Regions from separate parts of the Stenotrophomonas sp. 22DLJC03 genome, predicted to be linked through region 2. Evidence: predicted binding sites of a transcription regulator. Region 2 holds the regulator's gene; the other holds the start of a gene.
What was found. The regulator FliA, encoded in region 2, starts transcription of late flagellar genes. The targets are predictions, from matches to a motif close to TAAAGTTTNNCNNNCNNNGGCCGATAA.
Positions count from the first base shown of each region.

Region 1 (7,870 bases), on a different contig from region 2:
CGGTGGAGGTCAGTTCTTCCATCGAAGCGGCGGTTTCTTCCAGATTCGCGGCCTGCTGCTCGGTGCGGCGTGACAGGTCACTGTTGCCGGCGGCAATCTCACCGGCGGCCAGGCGGATGCTGGCGGCCGACTGCTGGATCTGGCCAACGATCCGGGTCAGCTGCTGCACGGTGCTGTTGGCATCGTCGCGCATCACCGCGAACACCCCATGGAAGTCACCCTGCATGCGCGCGCTCAGATCGCCGGCGGCGATCGCACACAGCAGCGTCGACAGCTCGGCCAGGTTGTGGTCGCTGACCTCCATCATGGTATTGAGGGTTTCGACCATGCGGCGGAAATCGTAGTCGAAGCGCAGGGCGTCGCCGCGCACCGCGAAGTCACCGGCAGCAGCCGCAGCAGCCAGCTGCTGGATCTGATCGTTGATCGCCGCCAGATTGCTCTTGGTGGTGGCCATCGCGGCGCTGAACACTGCCTTCTCGCCCGGCAATGCTTCCATGTCCACGCTGAGGTCACCCACTGCGTAGCGCTGCATCACCTCGACCAGGCGCTGGGTGACCGCATTGCTGGAGGCCACCAGCTGGTTGCTGTCGGCCACCATGCGGCCGTACTCGCCGGGGAATACAGTGGCGTCCATGCGGTAGCTGAGCTCGCCGGCATCGTGGCGACGCGCCATTTCGGACTGCGCGGCCATCACCGACTGCAGCTGGCCGCGCATGCCCTGCATCGCCTCCAGCAGGCGCCCCACTTCGTCATTGCTGCGCGTCGGCAGCGCACTGTCCAGCTTGCCCGCGGCGACATCGCCGGCTACGCGCACCGCTTCGGCCAGCGGGCGGATCGCCAGGCGGCGCAGCAGCACGTAGACACCCGCACTGAGGGTCAAGGCGGCCACCACACCGACCAGCAGGGTCAGCCACAGCAGCTGGCGCGCCTCTGCCACGATCACCGCATGCGGCATCACCACGCCCAGCGCGAAGCGCTGCGGGGCATCGCCCACGCGCAGCGGTACGTACACACGCACGTTGCCGGCCGCATCCGGGGTGAAGGCTTCGAAGCGGCGGTCGGCGGCGATGTCGGCCAGCATGCTGCGGGTCAGTGCATCGCTGCGCGGCTTGCCGATTTCAGCGGGATTGGCCGAAGCCAGCACCACGCCATTGGGCGAGAGCAGCTCGACGCGGCCGGCGCCCATCGGCTTCAGCGTGGCCAGGTGCTTCTGCAGCGCGGCCAGCGAGAAGTCGACGGTAAACACGCCGAGGAACGTACCGTTTTCGACGATCGGCGTACTCAGCGTGCTCATCAGCACCTGCTGGCCGCCGATGTCATAGGCGTAGGGCTCGCTCACCTTCGCCAGCTTGTCGCGGCTGGGTACCATGTACCAGTCGCCGGAGCCGCTGGCGGTCTCGGTGTAGTCGGTCATCGTCGACTGCTGCGGCGTGCCATCGTGCCAGGCCCAGTAGCTCATGTAGCGACCTGTGGCATCGTGCGCCTCGGTGTTGACGAACTCGGCATCCTTGCCATCGAAGGCATCAGCTTCCCACATGGTGCTCTTGCCCAGCCATTCCGGATGGGTACGCAGCTGTTCGCCGAGCACCGCCGCCAGGCTGGCGCGATCGGGCACGTCGCCACGGGCACGCTGGGCCAGCACGCTTTCAACCATGGCATCGTTGCTGGCGAAAGCCGTGCCGAGGTCGGCCGCGACCTGGCGTGCCTCGGCGGTGGCTTCGCTGGCCATGGTCTGGCGCGAGGCATTGACCAGGCTGGCGCTGGCCTGGCGATAGATCAGGAACGCGGTCAGGCCGAAGCACAGCAGCGCGATCACGGCGGTGCCGAGCATCAGCTTGTGGGCGATGCTGCCCGGGCGGCGGGCGGCGACGGAGCGGGAAGAAGGCATGGAAGGATCCGCAAGGCAGTTCAGGACGACCGGCACCGCGAGGGCACCGCGCAGGCGCGCGATCCATCGCGCAGGCCACCGGTCGCCGGGCCGGGCCCAGCACAGGAAGCGCACCGGGTTAGCGGCCGCCCGCCAACGAGGTTGAGGCGGCCGTCCTGCACATTGCTGAACGTACTCAGGGTCGGGTCAGGAACCCGCCCTGCTGCCGCCCTATTCGGCCACGCGGTCCTTGATCCATTCCGCCCGCGGCAGCACTTCGATGCTGCCAGCCGCGTACTGCTGCAAGACATCGTCCGGGCCGAAGCGCGGCTGCCACCCCAACGCCCGCCGCATACGGGCACTGTCGTAGACGCGATCGATGCTCAGCGGCAACGGCCAACGGCGGCGTTCGAACTCGGCCAGCAGCTGTGGCGCACGCCGGGCCAGCACGTTGCGCGGCTGGGTGGCCAGCTCCAGGCAGTCCTCGCGCCGGAACGGGGTCGGTGCACAGGCGAGATAGCGGGCGAAGGCAGCGCCTTCATCCAGCAGCAGCGCGGCGTGCGCGCTGGCCACGTCGCGCGCGTCGATGCCACGGTGCAGGCGGAACATCGCCATGCGCTCGGGCGGTTCCGGAAAGCAACGGCCCATGCGCAGCACGCGCACACTGAAATCCGGCGCGGTTGCAGCTTCGGCCAGGGCCTCTGCCTGCAGCTTGGTGCGATGGTAGATGGTGCGCGGCAGGGGCTCGGTGTCCTCGTCGATCCAGCGGCAGCCGCCGGCCACCACCGCGTGACCGTACAGGGCGGTGGTGCTGGTCAGCACGAAGCGCCGTGCACCGGCCTCGCGCGCGGCCTGCAGCAGGTGTGCGGTGGCGTCCACGTTGATCTGCTGGAACACCGCATCCGGCACCAGCCCGACGTGCGGGGCATGCAGCGCCGCGGTATGGATGACCGCGTCGACACCCTGCACCGCCCGCGTGACCGCTTGACGATCGGTGACATCGGCAATGATGCGCGTAGTGGCGAACGGACTGCGATCCAGCCCCACCACTTCATGGGCCGCCGCCAACGCGCCGAAGATCGCGCGCCCGATCCGCCCGGAACTGCCGGTCAACAGAATCTTCATTGAGTCCATTCACTCGAAGCGCCCGGGAACTACCGGGATGCATCGATTCTAGGCACGCTGCATGTCGTCTGCGATAGGGCATGGTTGCAATTGTGCGTTCATCTTGACGACGCCGGCATGGCCAACAACTGACGGGCGACGAACAATGGATCGTCACCACCGGCGACGTCGGGCCTGACACCGGTGCGCTCCCAGTTGCCACCGGTGCGGAGATTGATCGGTTGCCGGTCCGGAATGCTGATCTGATAGCCATCCGGCAGCAGCACAGGATCATCGAACATATGTGCGGCACCGCCACTGCGGCTGCCAACGATGCGCGCGCGACCCAGCGCCTGCAACGAAAAGGCGACATATTCGGCAGCCGAGCCGGTGCGGCGGTCGATCAGTACCACCAGCGGCTTCAGGTACGCCGGCAGGCTCGCCGGTGGCAACGGCACCGGGGTACGTCGGCCACGCTGCTCCAGTGCCTGCACCTGGGTGATGTTCGCATCCAGCAAGGTACGCACCAGCAGGTCGGCGCTGCCGTCATCACCGCCGCCGTTCTGGCGCAGATCCAGCACCAGCCCATCGGTGTCGGCCAGCAGGGTGAAGGCAGCAGACAGCTTCGGCCTGGCCAGGTCGAGCGGATAGAAAGTGCTCAGCCGCAGGTAACCAATATTGCCCTCCAGCACCTTTACCTCGCGCACGCCGGCACCGTTGCTGCGGGCGTCGGCGCGCCAGGCCATCAGCCAATCGTCCTGTCCGGCGCTGGCATCCACCCGCTCGACGTGGAAATGGCCATCGAATACGTCCAGGTCCTGGTTCAGGCGCAAGCTGAAGGCCTTCGGATCCGCACACGTATCGGCGTAGCGCTGTTCGTTCGACCAACCACGCAGGGCATCGGCGATGCGGGCACCTTCCGCCGCGTCCAGGTACTGCGCCTGTATGGCCGTGGCCGCCGCCTGCAGCACCGCCTCCTGTGCAGGGCAGGAGGCTGCCAGCAGCGCGCCAAGCATCCACGAAACCGCCATGCCCCACCCCGCATTGATGATATGTAAGTGCTTATATATCATCACGACCATGGATCTCCAACATGCCACCCTGGGCACCCTGCTACGTGCTCTTCTTGATCAGCTCGACCCGGCCGTCGAGCAGGCCTATCGCGATCTGCAACTGGACTACCGGCCGCGTTACACGCCGGTGCTGCGCACGCTGATGGCGCAGGGGCCCTGCCGTATCAAGGACCTGGCGCTGGCCTGCGGGCTCAGCCATTCGGCGCTCAGCCAGACGGTTTCAGCGATGGTGCGCGACGGCTGGCTGCACACCGCCGTCGGCGAAGACAGTCGCGAGCGCATCCTGCAACTGAGCCCGCATGCACTGCAGTCGCTGCCGGCGCTGCAGGCGCAGTGGCAGGCGACGGCGCGCGCGGCACGCAGCCTGGACGTCGATCTCGGGCAGTCGTTGGAGCAGGTGCTGCGCGACACGCTGCAAGCGCTTGAACAGCGACCCTTCGCGCAGCGACTGCGCGATGGGCGCGTGCGCTGACGCCCTTACTGCTCCGCCGCCATCTCGATTTCACTGAGGAAGGTCCAGCTGCCATTGGCCACGCGTAGCTCCAGTGTGCGGCACTGCGCGGCCAGCGGTGCCACGTTGCCCAGCACGTATTCCTCTTCGGTTGAAGCGCTCAGCCCGGCCTGGGTGAAGGGCGCTGACAGCGCGCCGATCTTTACGGCAGGCGTGCCCGGCTCGGCACACATCACTTCCACAGAGGTGGGAGTGAGAATGCCCCAGGCGGGGCGTGTCATCGTGTGCAGGCCAATCCAGTCCACCTGCCGGCGCTGGCCGAGATCGATGGTGACGGCGACGTTGCCATGCACGCCCACCCAGCCGGCATCCATCGGGTTGCGCGGATCGCCCACCCGGCGGTCGAACAGCTCGTGGCCTGTGCCGTCGGGATAGTTCGCATCCGGCGCCACGCTGTAGCTGTAGGTGGTCTGCACCGGATCGACGATGTATGAGGCACCCAGGCCATACAACCCGCGGTAGGTGTTCATCATCCGTGGCGCTTCGACGTGGCCCTGGCCAGGGCCGACCACCTCGGACATGTGGTACTGGTTGAGCCAGGCAACGCGTTTGCCAGCCGAACGTGCACTCCACAACTGCTGGTTGATGCGCTGTACCGAGGCAGGCCGGTAGGCGCCGGACAGCCCGTTGCCGGTATCCATGAACAACGGGCTGCCATGGTTGAACAGTTCGATGTCGGCCCACAGGCCGTCAGCACCCAGCGTTGCCGACAGCGCCTGGAAGTACTCCTCGGTGGAATGTCCCGGGCGGTCCCACTGGAACAACCTGGCATGCGAGGCCGCGCCGATGCCATCCTGCCAGATCTGCACGTCCACGCCGGTGGCCGTGCGGAACGCCGCTGCAGCGTTGGCCACACTGGCCGGATCGACGCTGGATGACGCCAGGTAGGGCGCGACCATCACCGGCCGCGAAGGCGTGCTGCCTTTGAGCGCCGTCACGATCGCACGATAGAAGGGCGCACGATCAGCCGACGCCTGTGCCGGCTCGTCGGTGATGTACCAGCCCGCAAAGGCCGGATGCGAACCGTACTGCTGGCCGAGCTGGGCCAACGCCTGCGCTGCATCCTGCGCCACCGCCGTCGCGTTCCGGCCCTGCCAGAAGGCGCCGCATTGTCCCGAACTGTAGGTGGTGCCGACCACGACCTTCATGCCGCGCGCCGCCGCAGCATCAAGCACCGTGCCAAGCTTGCCGGGGAAACCGGCGATCCATTCGAAGTCCTGCACGCCGCTGGCGCATCCCACGCCAGCGCGCGTGGCACGGGTCTGGCCGAGGATGATCGTATCGTTGCCCAGGTCCTGCAGCTCGTCCAGGAACAGCGGCAACTGCGCAGCGGGCAGTTGCTCATCGTTGGCCGAATAGCCAACGTGGACGAAGCTGCCGGTCAATAGGCTGCTGGCGGCGTGGGCCGGCGCGGCACATGCCAGCACCACGATCAATCCAATCCTGTTCATTTTCTACGTCCCTGTCGAGGCCAGGTGAGTGGCGTCGTCGCCCATCCTAGCAACATCGGCCGGCACCACGCCGCGATCACCGGCACGGCTGCGCAATCGCCCACTTCCGCTGCACCCGCGGCAGAGCACACCCGAACCCATTTCAAGCGGTTGATTCATTCATCTGCGTGATCGAGCCTGCGCGCACCTTCCCCTTGGAGTTCTTCTCATGCGCACGCCACCGGCACCACTAAGCCTGGACGAACGCAATCGCCGCTGGGCCCTGGCCCGCGACCTCATGGCCAGTGAGCAGCTCGATGCACTGGTCGTGCATGGCGATCGGGAGGCTGCCGCCCCGGCTGGCTTTTCCCCGGACTGCTATTTCACCAACGATCGCCCGGGCTCGATCGTGGTATTCGTCGGCGACGAGCCGCCACGGGTATTCACCTTCGCCTCGTTGATGATCGCCGACCACCTCCAGGCCGGCCTGCGCGGCGACCTGCAATGGATCGCACCCGAGCAACTCTGGGTAGGGAAATCCGGTCAGGAAGTCGGCCGCTGGCTGCAGCAGTGCGGCCTGTACTCGGCACGCATCGGCGTGTTGGGGCTGGAGCCCTATCCGCCGTTCTACTTCGACGGTGCGATGCCCGCACGCACCCTGCAGGGCATGCAGGCGGCGGTACCGGGCGCGGAATTCGTACCGGTGTTTCGGGCGTTCTTCCAGCGTGCCTCGGTGAAGAGCCAGGAGGAACTGGCGCTGATCGCGCATGCCGCCTGGATCGGTGAATCGATGAGCGAGGCGCTGCGTGCCACTGCTCGCCCTGGTGTTTCCGAAGCCGAACTGGTTGCCGCAGTGACCGCCACCTGTTTCTCGTTGGGGGGCTATACCGCCGAAGTGCTGCTCGGCTCGGGTCCAGAGTATGTAGGCTGGGGGCCACCCGCCTGGCAGTACCGTGCGCAGCCGCCGCGCGTCCTGCGCGATGGTGATCTGGTGTTGTCGGAGATCTTCGCCCTGTACGGGCTGATGGAAACCCAGCACCAGGCTGCGGTTGCGATCGGCGAGGTGCACGACGACATCCATCGCGCCGCCACCGTTGCCCGCAGCAGCTACGAGGCAGGCCTGTCCGCACTGCGCGTGGGCAATACCTTCGGCGATGTCGTCGACGCGATGGAAGCCCCCCTGCTGGAGGCCCGTGGCTGGCATGTGCACCCGCTGGTCCACAGCCTCAACCCCTATGGACCGGTTGGCTTCGGCCGTGCACCGGGCATCGAAGCGCTGCCGGAGGCCACGCGATATGCGCATATCGCGCCGCTGCCGACCGTCGGGCGCGAACTGCCCCTGCAGGCCGGCATGTGCTTCGCCTTCGAACCAAACTGCGCGTTCGGCCGGCACATGGCCAACATCGGCGGTACGGTCATCGTCGGCGAGAACGCCGGCGTAGCCCTCAACGAAAACTCCACCTGGTTGATGCGGGCCGATGCCTGAGTTCATCGCCCACCTGCAGACACCGGCGCGACAGCGGGCAGCCGAGACGCGCAGCGAGCAGACCCGAGCCCGACTGCTGCAGGCCGGGCTTCAGCTGTTCAGCGCGTTCGGCGTGGAGGGCGTGCGCACTCGCCAGCTGGTGGACATAGCGGGCTGCAGCCAATCAGCCATTCCCTACCACTTCGGCGGCAAGCTGGAACTGTATGCCGCCGTGCTCAAGCGCGCCGCACAGGCCATCTCCGAACAGCTGCCGTTGCCCAGCGTGCCACCCTCCAGTCCACGCCAGGCCGCACAGCAGTTGCAGCAGCTGATGCGGGCATTCGTGCACGCGCTGCTGGCTGCATCCGATGCAGGCCCACGGACCCTGTTGCTGGCCCGGGAGCAGATCCAGCCGACGGC
Region 1 is NZ_JBSPUG010000003.1:575,577-583,446, reverse strand. Features, by position in the region: gene AC13GA_RS13395 (methyl-accepting chemotaxis protein) at 1-1,888, opposite strand, end outside; gene AC13GA_RS13390 (NAD-dependent epimerase/dehydratase family protein) at 2,099-2,992, opposite strand; gene AC13GA_RS13385 (S41 family peptidase) at 3,091-4,002, opposite strand; gene AC13GA_RS13380 (MarR family winged helix-turn-helix transcriptional regulator) at 4,052-4,516, shown strand; gene AC13GA_RS13375 (DUF4434 domain-containing protein) at 4,522-6,006, opposite strand; gene AC13GA_RS13370 (M24 family metallopeptidase) at 6,215-7,471, shown strand; gene AC13GA_RS13365 (CerR family C-terminal domain-containing protein) at 7,464-7,870, shown strand, end outside.
Region 1: the regulator FliA is predicted to act here: its motif matches at 2,007-2,033, upstream of AC13GA_RS13395 (methyl-accepting chemotaxis protein).

Region 2 (7,870 bases):
GCAGCGCGACCGGCCGACAGTTCCCAGTTGGAGGGGAAGGTGGCGGTGGCGATCGGCACGTTGTCGGTATGGCCTTCCACGCGCACGCTGTTGGGTACATCGCGCAGTACGTCGGCCAGGCTGGCCAGGGTCTGCCGCGCGTGCACGTCCAGCGCGGCCGAGCCGGTCGGGAACAGGATGTCGCTGTTGATCTCGACTTCGATCCACAGCTCGGTGCGACGCACGCTGATCATGCCGCGGTCGATCAGGGGCGCCAGCGCGGCGGTCAGGCGGTCGGCGATGCTGCTGAGCTGGCGCTCGGCGCGCGCGATCTGTTCCTGGTTGTGCACCGACACGGGCATGCGCATCTGCGAGGCCATCGATGGCAGCAGCGTCGGGTCGTGCGACGGCGCAGGCGCCGAGGGCCCGATCTTGGTGCCGGACTTGATCACTGAGGGACTGTCCCAGCCGCCGCCCTGCACCTGCTTGTTGCCGACCTGCACCGGATTGATGGTGCGCGGCGCGCCACCGAAGGCATCGGTGAGCGCGTCGGCCATGATCCGGTACTTGCCCTCGTTGACCGAGGAGATCGCGTACATGACCACGAAGAAGGCGAGCAGCAGCGTCATCAGGTCGGCATAGGGGATTGCCCATGCTTCATGGTTGGCGTGCTCTTCGTGGTGCTTGCGGCGGGCCATGTCAGTGCAGGAAGCCGGAGAGGTTGGTTTCGATGTTGCGCGGGTTCTCGCCCTGGGCGATCGAGATCAGGCCTTCGATGACCATTTCGCGATCACGGGTGTTGTGCGAGATCACACTCTTGAGCTTGGCGGCGATCGGCAGGAACAGCAGGTTGGCCGAGGCGATGCCGTAGATGGTGGCGGTGAACGCGGCGGCGATGCCATGGCCGAGCTTGCTCGGGTCGGCGAGGTTCTTCATCACCGCGATCAGGCCGAGCACGGCACCGATGATGCCCAGCGTGGGCGCATAGATGCCCATCGCCTCGAAGACCTTGGCGCCGGCCTGGTCCTGGTGCTCCTGGCTTCCCAGTTCGATTTCCAGCATGTGCCGGATTGATTCGGGCTCGACGCCGTCCACCAGCAGCTGCAGTCCCTTGCGAAGGAACGGGTCCTGCTGTGCTTCCACCTGTGCTTCCAGGCCAAGCAGGCCCTGGCGGCGTGCGATGTTGCTCCATTCGACGATCTGCTGGATCAGTTCGCGGCGGTCGCTGTGCGGCGGTCGCACGACCCAGCGCACGATCTTGAAGGCGTGCTTGAACACGGCCGGCGAGGTGTGCAGCAGGATCGCGGCGACGGTACCGACGATGACGATCACGAACGCGGCAGGCGACCACAGCGACGCCAGGCCGGCGCCCTTGAGGATGCTGCCGCCGACCAGCGAGGCCAGGGCGAGAAAGAGTCCAATGAGGCTGAGTCTATCCATGGGTCCGGTATCGGCTTGTGTGAATGGGACTTGAGACACCGGGAGGTCGTGTACAGACGGTAGTCACAGTTTTCGGGTCGCCGGGCATGGCTCGCCGGGCTTCAGCGCAGTCCGTCCACGTCCAGGATCAGGGCCATGCGACCATCGCCGATCAAGGTTGCACCGGCATAACCAGCCAGGCCACGCAGCGCCTTGGGCAAGGGTTTGATGACCACTTCCTCGCGCCCTCGCACCTGGTCCACGACCAGGCCGAACCGGGCTTCACCGGCCTGCAGCACGACGATGGTCAGCAGCGGCGAGGCGGCCGGCGTCACATCCAGCCATTGGCGAAGATCGACCAGCGCCAGGGTATGCGAGCGGCGGTCGAGCACGGCACGTCCATCGAACCAGCCCAGCGAGGTGCGCGGGGCGTGCAGCACTTCCATCACGCGTGCCAGCGGCAAGGCGTAGACGTCCTCGCCGGCCTGCACCAGCAGGGTCGGCAGGATCGCCAGGGTCAGCGGCACGCGGATCAGGAAGCGACTGCCGCGGCCCAGTTCCGACTGGATCTGGATCTGGCCGCTGAGTTCGCGGATGCGCGACTGCACCACGTCCATGCCGACACCACGGCCGGAGATATCCGTGACCTGCTGCTTGGTCGAGAAGCCGGGCAGGAACACCAGGTGCAGGCATTCCTCGCTGCTCAGGCGGGCCGCGGCTTCCGGATCGATCAGGCCCTTCTCGCGTGCCTTCGCGCGCAGCTTTTCCGGATCGATGCCGGCGCCATCGTCCTGTACTTCGATGCTGACGTAGTCGCCTTCCTGCTGCGCCGACAGGCGCACGTGGCCCATCCGAGGCTTGCCCTGGGCTTCACGCAGCTCGGGCGTTTCCACGCCATGGTCGATGGCGTTGCGGACCAGATGCACCAGCGGGTCGGCCAGGGCTTCGACCAGGTTGCGGTCGAGCTCGGTTTCGGCGCCGATCAGCTCAAGGTCCACTTCCTTCTTCAGCGAGCGGGCAACGTCGCGGGCGACCTTGGGGAAGCGCGAGAACACCTTGCCCACCGGCTGCATGCGGGTACGCATCACCGCCGACTGCAGGCGTGCGGTGGCGATGTCCAGCGTGGATACCGCACGGTCCAGCTCCTCGTCGCGCAGGCGCGCACGCAGGGTCTTCAAGCGATTGCGTGACAGCACCAGTTCGCCGATCAGGTTGACGATCGCATCCAGGCGCTTGGTATCCACGCGCACGGTGTGCTCGGCTTCGGCCAGTGGCTTGGCGGGCGGCTTGGCCGCCGGTGCGGGTGCGGTTGGGCGTGGCGCGGGCGGTGCCGCCGGCACTGCGGCGACCGGTTTGGTGCCGGGTGCGGCGCCACCGTGCAGCTGGTCGAGCAGGGCTTCGAACTCGTCTTCGCTGATCAGGCCGTCGTCGGCCTTCTTCGCCGGTGCGACCGCGGTCGGGGCATTGCCGCCGTGCAGCTGGTCGAGCAGGGCCTCGAACTCATCGTCGGTGATCAGGTCACTGCCACCGGCGGCGGGCGCAGCGGCGGCCGCCGGGGCGGTGGCGCCACCGTGTACATCGAACTGCGCGATCAGCTCGGGGGGCGCGTAGCCCGGTTCGGTACCCGAGGACACCGCATCCAGCATCGACTGCAGGTAATCCAGCGATTGCTGGGCGGCATCGAAATGGTGGGCCTGCAGCACCGCCTGGCCGGCGCGTGCGGCGCCGAGGGCTTCTTCGGCGGCGTGGCACAGTTCAACCATGGCCGTCACGCCAAGGAAGCCGGCGCCACCCTTCAGCGTGTGGTAGCCGCGGAACACCGCATTGAGCTGGTCGCCGTCCTGGGGTGCCTGCTCCAGCGACACCAGCTGTTCGCCCAGGCGATCCAGGATTTCCTGCGCCTCGATGATGAAATCGGCAGTGATGTCGTCGGATACCGCGCTCATGCTTACAGCCCCAGATCCGACAACAGGTCGTCGGCGTCGTTCTGCGAGACCGCGTGGCGGTCCAGTCCCTTCAGTGCCGGCCCGGCCAGTTCCGGGTCGGTGCGATGCTGTTCCGGCGGCAGGCCGAGTGCGCCGAAGCCTTCGTGCACGCGGCGCACGATGCCGACCACGCGACGGATGATCTGCCCGGTCAGGTCCTGGTAGCTCTGGGTCAGGGCGATCTCGGTCAGGTTGTGGCGGATGCGCTCGAGCTGCGCGTCCTGGCCAGGCTGCAGGCCTTCGGCGCGCAGCTGTTCGGTCAGGCTGCGGCATTCCTCGGCCAGGTCCAGGGTGCGATGGGTGGCCTGTTCGGTCATCGCCACCACGTGGTCCAGGCGCGCGCAGGCGTCGTCCAGTTCGCCTGCTTCGTCAGGCACGGTCGGCAGCTCACCCAGCGCCTGTCCCAGCTCACGGGCCAGCCGCGAAAGGCCGCTCATCATCGGCTGCGTGCGCAGCGCGACCAGTCCGTCGATGCGTTGCCGCCACGCGGCTTCGTCACCGGACTCGAGTGCGTCCAGGGCTTCCTGCAGGCGCAGGGCGAGGGCGTTCCTGTCGACCGTGGTATCCATCAGGCGCTGGCCGCCAGGCGTTCGAAGATCTTGCCGAGCTTCTCTTCCAGGGTCTGCGCGGTGAACGGCTTGATGATGTAGCCGTTCACGCCGCTCTGGGCAGCTTCGATGATCTGCTCGCGCTTGGCTTCGGCCGTCACCATCAGCACCGGCAGTGTCTTCAGCTTGGCATCGGCGCGGATCGCCTTGAGCAGTTCGATGCCGGTCATCACCGGCATGTTCCAGTCGGTGACCACGAAATCGAACGGCTGGCTCTGCAGCAGCGACAGCGCGGCATGCCCGTCCTCGGCTTCGGCGGTATTGGTGAAGCCCAGATCGCCCAGCAGGTTCTTGACGATCCGACGCATGGTCGAGAAGTCGTCGACGATCAGGATGCGCATGTTCTTGTTCAAAGCAGAGTTCCTTTGTTGTTCAGTCCGGGCGGCCGGGGGCAGCCGCCTCGGGCATGTTCATTCTTCCAGGCCGGCGTCCGCCGCCTCGAAAATCTTCAGTCGACCACGCAGGCGCAGCACTGCCTGGCCGTGGATCTGGCAGACCCGCGATTCACTCACGCCAAGCACCGCGCCGATCTCCTTCAGGTTCAGCTCCTGCTCGTAGTAGAGCGACAGCACCAGCTGCTCGCGCTCGGGCAGGTGGCCGATCGCCTTGCCCAGCTCGCGGCCGAACTCGCCGCGCTCCAGCACCTGCTGCGGGGTCGGGCCCCCCTGGGTGACGGTGTCCAGCTCGCCCTGGTCTTCGATGCGCGACTCCAGGCTCAGCACCTGGCCACGTGCGGCGTCTTCCATCAGCCTCAGGTATTCGGGCAGCGGCATTTCCATCGCCGCGGCCACTTCGGTGGCACTGGCGGCGCGGCCGCTGCTCTGCTCCAGGCGACGGATGGTGGCGGCGGCATCACGAGCGCGGCGGTGCACCGAGCGGGGCACCCAGTCGCCACGGCGGATCTCGTCGATCATCGAGCCGCGGATGCGGATCGACGCGTAGGTCTCGAACGAGGCGCCCTGGTCGGCGTCGTAGCTGCGCGAGGCTTCGATCAGGCCCATCATTCCGGCCTGGATCAGGTCGTCGACCTCGACGCTGGCTGGCAGGCGCGCGGCCAGGTGGTGGGCGATGCGCCGCACCAGGTCCGAATGCTGGGCGATGACTTCGTTCGCCGCCGAGCGCTGCACTTCCCTGTACTGGGCTGCGCCTTTCATGCCGTCACCCCACGCTGCTTGAGGATGCGTTCGAGGAAGAATTCGACGCCGCCACGCGGTTCGGTCGGCGCCTGCCAGCGCGCGGTACGGCGCGCGATCTCGGTGATCGCCAGCGCGGCCGGGCTGGACGGATAGGCCTTCACCACCGGCTGCTGGCGCTGCACCGACAGGCGCAGCCAATCGTCCTGCGGAACGCAGCCGAGGTAGTTCAGCGAGACATCGGCGAGGAACTTCTCGCAGACACGGGTCAGCTTTTCGTACAGCACGCGGCCCTCGTTGGGGTCGCGCACCATGTTGGCCACCACCTGGATGCGGTCCACGCCACGCTCGCGCGATAGCACCTTGATCAGTGCGTAGGCGTCGGTGATCGAGGCCGGCTCGTCACAGACCACCACCACGGTGTCCTGTGCGGCCTGGCAGAAGGTCAGTACGCCATCGTTGATGCCGGCGGCGGTGTCCACCACCATGATGTCCAGCTCGCGTTCCAGCTCGGAGAACACGTTGACCAGGCCGACGTGCTCGGCCGGGGCCAGCTCGGCCATGTGGCGGCGGCCGGACGCGGCCGGGACCACCAGCACGCCGTTCGGGCCTTCGACGATGACGTCATCCAGCGAGCAGCGGCCGGCGACCAAGTCGGCCAGGGTAAAGGTGGGGTTCAGTCCCAGGATCACGTCGATGTTGGCCAGGCCGAGGTCGGCGTCCAGCAGCAGCGTGCGCTTGCCCATGCCGGCCAGCGCCACGGCCAGGTTGGCGGACACATTCGTCTTGCCCACGCCGCCCTTGCCGCCAGTGACCGCAATGGTGCGCACAGGGCCGAGCGGCTCGCTGCGGGTGGCCGACAGCGGGAAGGTCTTGGTCAGCTTGGCGTACTCACGCGACGGCATGGTTCAACTCCGGGTTGCAGGGCATATCGGCCGCGCGGCGCAAATCTTCAAGGCGAAGTACGAGATTGGCTGCACTGGCCCGGTGCAGGTCCTCCGGAACGTCCTGGCCGTCGGTCACCCAGGTGATCGGCAGGGCGTGGTCCACGGCCACCGACAGGGCGTTGCCGAAGCGGCCGGTCTCGTCCAGCTTGCTCAGCACCAGGCCCTGCAGGTTGGCCGCGCCGAAGCGGCGGACCACCTCGTCCATGTCGCCGAAGCTGGTGTTGGCCGGCAGCACCAGCAGGGTGCGTACCTGGCGGGCGGCACGCAGCCACTGCAGCTGGGCGGCCAGGGCGCGGTCGCGCGGGCCCAGGCCGGCGGTGTCGATCAGTACCAGCTTGTAGTCCTTCAAGCGTTCCAGCAGCTGGTCCAGGTCGGTGCCGCTGTTGGCCTCATGCACCGCGATGCCGAGCTGGCGGCCGTAACCGTACAGCTGCTCGCGGGCACCGATGCGGGTGGTGTCGGTGGTGACCAGGGCGACATCGCGCGGGGCGTGCTTCTCGGCGAAGCGCGAGGCCAGCTTGGCGATGGTGGTGGTCTTGCCGGCGCCGGTCGGGCCGACGAGAGCGATCACGCCGCCTTCCTCCAGCGGGTCGACCGGGGCGATCGGCAGCTTGCGCGAGATCAGCCCGAGCATCAGGCCGCGGCCGCGGTGCGCATCGGTCTCCAGCGGGATCTGCATGGCCACGTCGCGGGCCAGGCCGGCGTCGAAGCCGTACTCGTCCATCAGGTCCAGTGCAGTGGCGCGCACCGGGCAGCCACGCAGGCGCTCGTCGGTGAAGCGGTTCATCTCGCGCTCGATCACCTGGCGCATGCCGGCCACTTCCTGGCGCAGCTGTCGGATCTCGGCATCGTCCTGGGCGACCACGGTCAGCACCGGGGCTGGTGCAAGGGTCGGTTCCGGGGCGGTGTCGATGGTTGCGTCCGCCATCGACGGTTCGTCGGCGAAGGTCTGCGACTGCGCGTCGGCCACAACGCTGGCCGGCAGCGGCAGCGGCGGCGGCTGCACCGCCACGGCCGGGGCCGGGCTTTGCTGATGCTCGGCATGCGGCGGATCGATCTGGAAGCGCGCACGGTTGGCCGGGATGATCACGGCGGGTGCAGCGACAGCGCCGGCGACGGCGTCTGCGAACGGGCCGAAGGCCTGTTCCGCACGCGCCGGTTCGTTGACGGCAGCACGCGCCAGGGTGGCGGCGAAGCCGGTGCTGCCGCGGGTCGGCACGATCTCGTCGGCGCTGTCCAGGGTCCGGCCGGTGGCACCAACGGCGGCGCGGGCCAGCGCGGCAACGGCCGAGGTGGTCGCAGCCACCGGTTCCGGTGCCGGGGTGGCACTGCGGCGACGGGTCACTGCAGCGATCACCGCGTCGGCGGCATTGCGCGGCTTTGGTGCCGGCGGCGGGGCGATGTCACGACGCGAGGCTTCCAGTGCACGCTGCACGGCGCTCTCGTCGTAGTTGGCGGCGGCAACGATCTCGATGCCTTCCTCGATCCGGCGGTTGGACAGGATCACGGCGTCAGGACCATGTTCCTTGCGCACCAGGTTCATGGCCGAGCGCATGTCGGCGGCAACGAATCGTTTGATTTTCATGCTGTGGTCACGGGACGAAGACGGCGGGGTGGCGGTCGGAGAACTCGGGTGGTCGGTGGTCTGCACGGTGCGGGTTCCCCTTGGTATCTGTCTGTTGCGTTGGTTCGAAAGTGGTGTCTGTTTTCTGGCGCATCGGAGGGCGGCGTCAGCTGATCGTTCCGACCAGCTTCAGGCGCTTGTCCTCCGGCACCTCGCTGTAGGCCAGGACCGACAG
Region 2 is NZ_JBSPUG010000007.1:73,294-81,163, reverse strand. Features, by position in the region: gene motD (flagellar motor protein MotD) at 1-677, opposite strand, end outside; gene AC13GA_RS19030 (flagellar motor protein) at 679-1,419, opposite strand; gene AC13GA_RS19025 (chemotaxis protein CheA) at 1,521-3,344, opposite strand; gene AC13GA_RS19020 (protein phosphatase CheZ) at 3,347-3,952, opposite strand; gene cheY (chemotaxis response regulator CheY) at 3,952-4,344, opposite strand; gene AC13GA_RS19010 (RNA polymerase sigma factor FliA) at 4,402-5,145, opposite strand; gene AC13GA_RS19005 (MinD/ParA family ATP-binding protein) at 5,142-6,029, opposite strand; gene flhF (flagellar biosynthesis GTPase FlhF) at 6,016-7,656, opposite strand; gene flhA (flagellar biosynthesis protein FlhA) at 7,802-7,870, opposite strand, start outside.